3 regions of the Arthrobacter sp. SAFR-044 genome follow, and region 3 is predicted to be linked to each of the others. Evidence: riboswitches for the same ligand, from Rfam matches in the RefSeq annotation. Region 3 holds a riboswitch; each other region holds the start of a gene.
The links. Region 3 has a riboswitch for thiamine pyrophosphate ahead of thiC (phosphomethylpyrimidine synthase ThiC). Riboswitches for the same ligand answer to the same signal wherever they lie in the genome.
Positions count from the first base shown of each region.

Region 1: another riboswitch for thiamine pyrophosphate. It lies ahead of thiO (glycine oxidase ThiO); the one in region 3 lies ahead of thiC (phosphomethylpyrimidine synthase ThiC).
Region 2: another riboswitch for thiamine pyrophosphate. It lies ahead of thiD (bifunctional hydroxymethylpyrimidine kinase/phosphomethylpyrimidine kinase); the one in region 3 lies ahead of thiC (phosphomethylpyrimidine synthase ThiC).

Region 1 covers NZ_JBPFDN010000002.1:107,223-110,408, forward strand. The annotation lists gene ACR65J_RS03195 (thiazole synthase) at 1-301, opposite strand, end outside; gene thiS (sulfur carrier protein ThiS) at 306-542, opposite strand; gene thiO (glycine oxidase ThiO) at 539-1,852, opposite strand; TPP riboswitch at 1,845-1,963, opposite strand; gene thiE (thiamine phosphate synthase) at 1,991-2,737, shown strand; gene ACR65J_RS03215 (RNB domain-containing ribonuclease) at 2,777-3,186, shown strand, end outside.
Region 2 covers NZ_JBPFDN010000004.1:61,885-65,070, reverse strand. The annotation lists gene thiD (bifunctional hydroxymethylpyrimidine kinase/phosphomethylpyrimidine kinase) at 72-1,592, opposite strand; TPP riboswitch at 1,600-1,697, opposite strand; gene ACR65J_RS07635 (Rne/Rng family ribonuclease) at 1,839-3,186, opposite strand, start outside.
Region 3 covers NZ_JBPFDN010000007.1:19,310-22,495, reverse strand. The annotation lists gene thiC (phosphomethylpyrimidine synthase ThiC) at 1-1,347, opposite strand, end outside; TPP riboswitch at 1,343-1,450, opposite strand; gene ACR65J_RS12180 (amidohydrolase family protein) at 1,528-2,610, shown strand; gene ACR65J_RS12175 (VOC family protein) at 2,709-3,186, shown strand, end outside.

The DNA.
Region 1 (3,186 bases), on a different contig from region 3:
CAAGTTCCGCCGTGAGGACCGCGTCCCTGGCAGTGAAGCAGCCGGCGGTGTTGGGCAGCACACGGATTCCGTGGTCCACCAGCAGCTGGAACAGCGAACCGGTTTCCGCGGTGGAGTAGCGGCGCATGGCAACGGTGGTCAGGGCGGTGCCGGACGCGAGGAGCGCAGTGCCCAGGCCGCCCAGGCTCGGCGCCCCGCCCGTGCCCATGATGAGCCGGGATCCGAGGGCGACGCCGTCAATCACCAGGGCGTCGGCGGCGCCGGAATTCCCGGCGGGGTTGATGGTGCTGGTTTCGGTCATGGTGTCAGCCTCCCTGTACTGCCGTGACGAGTTCGATGTCGTCGCCCTCGGCGAGCGCCGTGGCGAACCATTGGCTGCGCGGCACCACCTGGGCATTATGCGCGACGGCGACGCCCAGTTTCCCGCCGTCCGTCGCGTGGCCATTGGGCCCCAGCGGGCGTCCGGTGACCTGGGTGACGAGCGTGGTGATGGAGGCGCCGTCGGCCACCGTTTGGGTGTTTCCGTTCAGGGTGATGTTCACGCTGTCTCCTTGATGTGGGTGCGTTGGTTGGCCGCCGCCGGGCTGGAGAACCGCTCCGGGCGGAAGGGCGCCCACCGGGGATCGGCTTTCCCGTCCAGCAGGGCGGTGCAGATGGCTGCGGCAGCGGGGGTGAGCAGCACCCCGTGCCGGAAGAATCCGGTGGCGATGATGAGCCCCGGCACGTGCCCGGGCCCGGTTGCAGCGGACCCTTCGCCTGGTGAAGTCTGGTTCACCGGCACGCGGCCCAGCAGCGGGGCGTTGTCAGGCGTTCCCGGGCGGGCACGGGCGGTGCATTCCAGGAGTTCCAGTTCAGCGACGGCGGGCACCAGCGCCTGCGCGTCGCGGAGGAGCTGGTACACACCCCCGGCGCTGACGGCATCGGAGAGGGCGTCCTCCCGCTGGGTGGCTCCGATCACCACCGTCCCGTCCTGCCGGGGGACGATGTACACGGGGACGCCGTGCACCAGGCCGCGCACCGTGGAGGTCACCAGGGGCTGGAGGTGCCGTGGAACGGCGAGGCGGAGGATGTCCCCGTGCACTGGGCGAAGGGGCAGGTCGAGGCCGGCCGGCAGGCCGCCAAGGGTCCCTGCCTGCAGGCCGTTGGCCACGATGGTTTCCGTTGCCAGGACGGTGCCGCCGCCGGCGAGGCTTGCGCCGGCAACTGTTCCGCCCTCCCACAGCAGGCCCGTGGCCCGGTCCGGTACTGCATACCCCTCCACCGCCCCGGCGACGGCCAGGTCGGGGGTATTAAGCGCCGCGCGGGCGAGGGCCAGCCGCAGGGCTGCCACCAGGCGCCGGGGATCCACCTGGTGGTCGGCCGGCGTATCCAAGGCACAGGCGATGGCGGGGCTAAGGAGCGGCTCACGCTTGCGGGCTTCCCGGACTGTCAGGGGCTCCACCGCCAGGCCGTTGGCCTGCTGTACCGTGCGAAGGTCCATCAATGTGCGCCGGTCCGCGGCGTCGGCACCCACGGCGAGGGTCGGCGTCGTCAGGTATCCGCAATCCGTTTCCGTTGCGCCGGCGATGCCGGCGGCGAAACCCGGCCACCGCGACGATGCCTCAAGCATCAGTTCCAGGAGGTCCTCCTCCTGGTAGTGCAACTCGCTGACGGGGGCAAGCATGCCGGCGGCGGCCCAGCTGGCGCCGTTCCCGGGAGCGTCATCGATCAGGGCAACGGAGCGGCCGGAGCGCTGCGCCTCATAGGCGATTCCGTGTCCGATCACTCCACCGCCGATGACGGCGACGTCGGCACGCACCGTGGCACGGGCGGCCCCGGCGGACCCGGGGCGATGGTCGATAGGGGTGCGCATGTGGTTCCTTCCCTACGCCGGCATTAACCGGATCAGGTCAAGCGGTCGGCTCTGACGCCCTCTCAGCCCGGCGCTTTGTGACAGCTGCCGCGGGCTCCCGCAGTACCAGCCCAGTTTAGAGGAACTAGGCTTGCAGGCATGAATGTGTCCACCTCATCCTTGTCCGCCGGCTCCCCCGCTCCAGCCACGGCTGTTAGTGCCGAAGTTGCCAATGCCGGTCACAGCGACGCCCTCAAGGCGGCCCGCCTGTACCTCTGCACCGACGCGCGGCGTGCCCGCGGCGACTTTGCCGGGTTCGTGGACGCCGCATTTGCCGGCGGCGTGGACATCATCCAGCTCCGCGACAAGGCCATCGAGGCTGCAGAGGAACTGGAGCTGCTGGCGGTGCTGAAGGAGGCCGCGGTGCGGCATGGGAAACTGTGGGCCGTCAATGACCGTGCGGACATCGCCGTGCTGTCCGGGGCGCCGGTGTTCCATGTCGGCCAGAAGGACCTTCCGCTGGCTGCAGCGAGGACACTGGTCAACGGAAACGCGGCCATTGGGCTCTCCAGCCACACCACCGGCCAGGTGGACGCTGCCTTGGCGGCAACGGCAGGCCCCTCCGGGCTGGACTACTTCTGCGTCGGCCCTGTCTGGGCCACACCCACCAAGCCAGGCAGGACCGCCGTCGGCCCTGAGCTGGTGAAATACGCTGCCGAAGCCTCGCGGCAGGCAGCGGACCCTGTGCCCTGGTTTGCGATCGGCGGCATCGACCACGGAAACGTCCACAAGGTGGCGGAGGCGGGTGCCCGCAGGATCGTGGTGGTCCGTGCCATCACCGAGGCACCCGACCCGGCTGCCGCGGCTGCCTCCCTCCTCGACGCGCTGGACGGCGCCGGCTCCTGAGCCTGCTTAATCGCGGGACTTGGGGCTACGCTGATTTTTGTGTCACATCATCGGTTGGCCCCCAACGTCCATGACCACAAGAACGCCCTGGAAGAGGCGTTGGGGCTGCTGCGGACGGAACTTGAACTGCCGGGGCCGTACCCTGCTGAGGCGGTGGAAGACGCCCTGGCCGCGGTAGCCGCGCTGCAGCTGCCCCCCTATGACCTGACCGCCGTCGAATTCGTGACCATCGATCCGGCGTCCTCCACGGACCTTGACCAGGCAGTATTCATTGAACCGGACGGGCTCGGCTACCGGGTCATGTACGCCATCGCCGACGTTCCGGCGTTCGTTGCACCGAGCGGCCCCCTGGACGCCGAAACCCGCCGCCGCGGACAGACGTTCTACGCACCGGACGGCCGGATCCCGCTGCACCCCGAGGTGATCAGCGAGGGGGCGGGGAGCCTGCT
Region 2 (3,186 bases), on a different contig from region 3:
TAGTAACCACACCCAACAGGCAGCACCGCAACCGTGCTCCTCAATGATACCGGCGGCGCCGCCGGCACGGGTCAGGAATGCAGCCTCGGCGCGTCGAAGAATTCCACTTCCAGCCGGCAGGACTGCTTGAACGCGGTCACCATGGCCGCCCTCTCATGGTCGGAGGCCTTCAGGCCTGCTGCATCCACGATGGCGATGGCCCGGCGGGTGGCTGCGGCGAAGCCCTCGTCGGCGTAGGTCCGGAGCCAGGCTGCGTAGGCGTGGCCGTCCGGCTCCCCCGAGGCAAGGAACTGGGCGTGCAGCTTTTCACCGACCTCCGCGTAGAGCCAGAAACAGGGCAGGACTGCAGCGGCCAGGACTGCGTAGCTGCCCGACGCCGACGCTGCAGTGAGGTGATCCACGTAGGCCTTGGTGACCGGGCCAAGTCCGCCCTGGGCGGGGCGGGTGCTGAGCCAGGAGCGGTGCAGTTCCGACTCCACTTCGAGGCACTGCTGCGAGGATCCGGCCCAGAACAGCTGCTCGGCCTCGGAGGGGGCCAGGGCACTCGCCCGGGCAAGGACCCGGGAGTAGCCGTTCAGGTAAAGGGCATCCTGCGCCAGGTAGTAAGCGAAGTCCTTCTCGGCAAGGTCGCCGGAGGCCAGCCCGTGGATGAAATCCAAGGCGTAGATGTCCTCGAGGTCCTGCTGGGCTTCCGCCCACAGCCGTGCAGCGAAGCCGCCCTCGGCCAGTGCCGGCCGCACATGGTGGAAATGGTGCACCGGGCCGTTTCCCTGGCCCACCTCAAGCTGTTCCGAGTTTTCAAGGGCGCCGGCCAGCCATGGCTTGACCGTCCGGAGCGATGCCTCCCAGTCACCCAGGCGGGCCTGGACCGTGGCCATGGCGGAGGACAGGGAGCAGCCGGTGCCGTGGCTATTGCGGGTTGAGATGCGCTTGCCCTGCACCTCCACCACTTCCTGCGACAGGAGGCCGGCCGTGTTCACCAGCGCATCCGGGCAGTCGGCACCTGCAAGGTGGCCGCCCTTAACCAGCACGGTGGCCCCGGTGGCACCCGCAAGGCGCCTCCCCTGGTCCAGCGCGGCAGCCCAGCTCTGCGCAGGCTCCCCGCCCACCAGCATGGCAAGCTCCGGGAGGTTAGGGGTGATGAGGTGGGCCAGCGGGAGCAGTTCCCGGAGGGCAGCCTCCGCGGATTCCTTCAGCAGCCGGTCTCCGCTGGTGGCCACCATCACCGGGTCGAGGACCACGACGGCGGGACGCACCTTGGCCAGCCACCCGCGGACAGTGCGGATCACCGCTTCGTCCCCCAGCATGCCGATCTTGACGGCGTCGATGGAAATATCGTCGCTGACCGCATCCAGCTGCTCAGCCAGGAAGGCGGCGGGAGGAACATGGACGGACTGCACACCTCGGGTGTTCTGTGCCGTCAGGGCGGTGATGGCAGCCATGCCGTATCCGCCGTGGGCGGCAATGCTTTTAAGGTCGGCCTGGATACCTGCGCCCCCTGAGGGGTCGGAGCCCGCAATGGAGAGGACGCGCGGGACGTCCCGGCCTGCCGGCAACGTGGCGGGCACCTCGGGGGCAACTGACAGGGGCATGGAAAGGGTCGAAGACAAGAGACATCCCTTCGCCGGTACTAGCCGGACAGGTTCAACGGGTCTGGATCTCAGCCGGCCTTCTGCGCGGCACCCCGTGTCGGTTTCCACCCTAGCCCGTAGGCCGCGTCCGGCGGAAAGGATGACACCGCCCGGGCATGTGGAAAGTCCCCGCCCTGTGGACAGTTCCCCCTCGAATTCTCGGGGGAACTGTCCACAAAGCGGGGACTGCTGGTTAGCCTGCCTGGTCTAGAGCTCCGAGGCGGGCACGCCCACGCCGAGGATGATGGGTTCCTCGGCCGCCTTGCCCGGTTCCGGCTGGTTCTTCGCCGGCTCGGGGGCCTTGGCTGCGTGCGAGTGCCCGGTGCCTGCCGCCTGGACGTTCTCGTGGTGCTGGACGGCGGTCTCGTTGGCGGCTCCCTGGGCACGGCTGGCGCCGCGGTGGCGCCGCGGCCGGCGTTGCCGGGACTGCTCCAGCGTGTGGTCCGAGTAGTCCTTTTCGGCCGGAGCTTCAGCTGCGACGGCGGCACGGGCTTCCGCTTCCCCGCCGTCAGGCTGCCGTTCCGGGGCGACCGGTTCCGCTGCCTGCACCGCTTCTGCCGTCTTGGCAGGCGCGTTCTCCACCGGAGAAGCGGGCTGACCGAGGTGGGCAAACGCTTCGGCGAGCCGGTCCAGGGTCAGGGCAGGCTTGGGATGCTGTTCCCCGGCGTGCTCCACGAACGGAAGCGGGACTTCCTCGCCCCCGAACGTCAGGACAGCTGCGGGACGTGCCGGGGCATCGGCGTCGTGCTCCTCTTCAACGGGTGCCGGCGCAGGCTCCACGGAAGGCACCTGCCGGGCCGCTGCCACTTCATCGTCATGCAGGTGGGCTGCATGGGCGGCGGCGGCGATGTTCGCCAGTGCAAGCCTGGTGGCCTCTGCCTTGGCGTGCCGCTCGGCGTCGGCGGGGTCCGGCTGGACGGTGTGGACGTGGACGGCAGGTGCCGGGGCAGCTTCGGGCTGCTGCCCGCCGCGTCCCCGCCGCCGCTTGCGTTCGGACCTGACGCCGGGCTGGGCATTGTCGTTCCGCTGCCCTTCCGGACGGGCTTCCGCGCGGGGTTCGGGCCGGGTGTCGGCGCGCTGAACGTGGTGCTCGGCGGCCACGATATTGGCGCGGCGGTGCTCCACGGGATCGTCGTGGGTCACCACGCCGCGTCCGGCGCAGGCCTCGCACTGCTCGCCGAATACTTCCAGCAGGCCGGTTCCCATGCGCTTGCGGGTCATCTGGACCAGGCCCAGTGAGGTCACTTCGGCAACCTGGTGCTTGGTCCGGTCACGGCCCAGGCACTCCACCAGGCGGCGCAGGACCAGGTCGCGGTTGGATTCGAGCACCATGTCGATGAAGTCGATCACGATGATCCCGCCAATATCGCGCAGCCTCAGCTGGCGCACCACTTCCTCGGCGGCTTCGAGGTTGTTCTTGGTGACGGTTTCCTCGAGGTTGCCGCCGCTGCCGGTGAACTTGCCCGTGTTGACGTCCACTACGGTCATCGCCTCGGTACGGTCGATCACCAGCGAACCGCCGGAGGGGAGGAAGACCTTCCGCTCAAGGGCCTTG
Region 3 (3,186 bases):
CGTTGCCCCGATTGCCGAGGTGATGTGGTCATAGCCGGGGGCGATATCGGTCACCAACGGGCCCAGGGTGTAGAACGGCGCACCCTTGCACAGCTCCTGCTGCCGTTCAACGTTCTCGCGGACCAGGTGGAACGGAACGTGGCCGGGGCCCTCCACCATCACCTGCACGTCGTACTCCCAGGCACGCTGCGTCAGCTCGGCGAGCGTGTCCAGCTCCGCGAACTGGGCGGCGTCGTTGGCGTCCGCGGTGGAGCCGGGGCGGAGGCCGTCACCCAGGGAGAAGGCGACGTCGTAATTGGCGAAGATTTCACACAGCTCATCGAAGTGCGTGTACAGGAAGTTCTCCTGGTGGTGGGCCAGGCACCAGCCCGCCATGATGGAGCCGCCGCGCGAGACAATGCCGGTCACCCGGTTGGCGGTGAGCGGGACATATCGGAGCAGCACGCCCGCGTGGATGGTCATATAGTCCACGCCCTGCTCGCACTGTTCAATAACGGTGTCCCGGAAGATTTCCCAGGTAAGGGCGTTGGCCTCGCCGTTGACCTTTTCCAGGGCCTGGTAAATGGGCACGGTCCCGATGGGGACGGGGGAGTTGCGGATGATCCACTCCCGTGTGGTGTGGATGTCGTCGCCGGTGGACAGGTCCATGACGGTGTCGGCGCCCCACTGCGTGGCCCACTGCAGCTTGTCCACCTCCTCCGCGATGGAGCTCGTCACGGCAGAGTTGCCGATGTTCGCGTTGATTTTTACCAGGAAGGCCTTGCCGATGATCATCGGCTCGGATTCGGGGTGGTTGATGTTGTTCGGGATGATGGCCCTGCCGGCCGCCACCTCGCTGCGGACCAGTTCTACGTCGCAGTTTTCGCGCAGCGCCACGAAGCGCATTTCCTGCGTAATGATTCCCTGGCGGGCATAGTGCATCTGCGTCACCGTCCGGCCGTCGACGGCGCGGCGGGGCACCGGCTGCCCGCCCTTCCACTCCGCGGAGGCGGCGCCGCGGCGCACGGCTGAGCGGCCGTCGTCGAGCAGGTTGCGCTCCCTGCCGCCGTAGGCCTCGGTGTCTTCCCGCTCCGCGATCCACCGCGCCCGGAAAGGCTGCAGGCCGCGGACGGGGTCGCTGCCGGGGCCCGCGGTCCGGTAGGTCCGGAAGGGGGCGTTTGGCTGGCCGTTGGGGGACGATTCAAGGGCAATTTCCGTCACAGGTACCCGGATTCCGGATGTTTCGTCCGCGAGGTAGGCGAGCGAATGGGACTTCAGGGATTGGGTCACCTGCGGTTCGGACGGGCCGCCCGGCTCCCCGGCGGACGGCAGGAGGGCAGGGTTCAACTGGGTGTTTTGCGTACTCAAGGGAATACTCACTTCCTTCGCCGGCATTACCCGGACAGGTTCAACGGTCGCAGGCCGCGTCAGCCCGATCTCAGCCCCTGCAAGGGCACCCGTGTGGTCAGGAACGAAGCTACCACAGGCTCCTGGAGCGGCCTTGTCATAAACGCGGTGCTAGCCTGACCGGGCATCGAAAGGAGCCCTATGACAGGCATCATCCACTTCCGCGGCCCCGTCCTGGCCGCACCGGACCGGGTACGGCGCGGGCTCTGGTCCGTTGACGGCAGGCTCACGTTCAACAAGCCGGCCGCTCCCCCCAACCGGGTGCTCGACGGCTGGGTGCTGCCGGGCTTCGCGGACGCCCATTGCCACATCGGGCTGGGCCCCGCAGGCCCTGTCGAACCTCCAGCCGCCAGGGACCAGGCACTGGCGGACCTCAACGCCGGAACCCTGCTGGTCCGCGATGCCGGTTCGCCGGCAGATACCCGCTGGATGCAGGGCGGCAGGGACTTTCCGGTGTTGATCCGGGCCGGGCGCCATATCGCCCGGACGCGGCGTTACCTGCGGGGCTTCGCAGAGGAGGTGGAGCCGGAGGGCCTCGTGGAGGCCGTCCGCAAGCAGGCGCGCGCCGGCGACGGCTGGGTCAAGCTGGTGGGGGACTGGATTGACCGAAGCGCCGGTGACCTGGCGCCGTCGTTTCCTGCCGCCGTCGTACGTGACGCTGTCCAGGCGGCCCATGACGAAGGTGCCCGGGTGACGGCGCACTGCTTCGCCGAAGACACCCTGGACCAGGTGCTGGACGCCGGCATTGACTGCGTCGAGCATGCCACGGGGCTCCTGCCCCGCCACCTGCCCCGGTTCGCCGAACAAGGGGTTCCGATCGTGCCCACCCTCGTCAACATCGCCACCTTCCCCGACATTGCAGCGCAGGCCGACCCCAAGTTCCCGCGCTATGCCGCCCACATGCGGGCCCTGTGGGAACGCAGGCTGGAACGGGTGGCGGAAGCACACGCCGCGGGTGTGCGCATCTTCGCCGGCACCGACGCCGGCAGCGTGATCCCGCATGGCAGGATCGCAGACGAAATCCTCGCCCTGCACAGCGCGGGCCTGCCCATGGAGTCGGCCCTGGATGCCGCCTGCTGGGCAGCCCGCGCGTGGCTGGGAGCGGACGGACTGGAGGAGGGGGCGCGCGCCGACGTCGTGGTATGCCGGGAAGACCCGCGGGCAGTGCCGAAGACCATTGCGGCGCTGGAGCACGTGGTGCTGGGCGGGCGGATCATTCGCTGACGAACGGTTCGCGGGGACTTGGAATAAATTGAACCTTCAAGTAATTTTAATAGGTGACAGGCCGCCAATGGGACGGCCGCCAATGCAAGGAGCCTTCAATGACCGCATCAGCCAGCAGCCAGGATCTTCTTCCTGCCGAACTCGCCATGGGCACCGTGATGCTCAAGGTGGGCGACATGAAGGTCATGACCGACTACTACCAGCGTGCGCTGGGCCTCGAGGTGGTGGCCGAGCAGGACGGCGGGCTCTACCTCGGCAGGCTCGGCAGGCCGTTGGTCCACCTTGCCCCGGCCCCCGGGCTGCACCTTCCCGGCAGGGGAGAAGCGGGCCTGTTCCACACCGCGCTGCTCTTTGAGGACCAGGCCTCCCTGGCCGCCACCGTCGCCACTGCTGCCCAGTACGAGCCCCGGGCCTTCACGGGCAGCGCCGACCACCTGGTGAGCGAAGCCTTCTACTTCACCGACCCCGAGGGCAACGGCATCGAGCTGTACTGGGACCGCCCCCGCAGCAACTGGTCCTGGAATGGGACCGACGTGGTCATGGACAGCCTGGCGCTCCCGCCGCAGCGCTACCTTG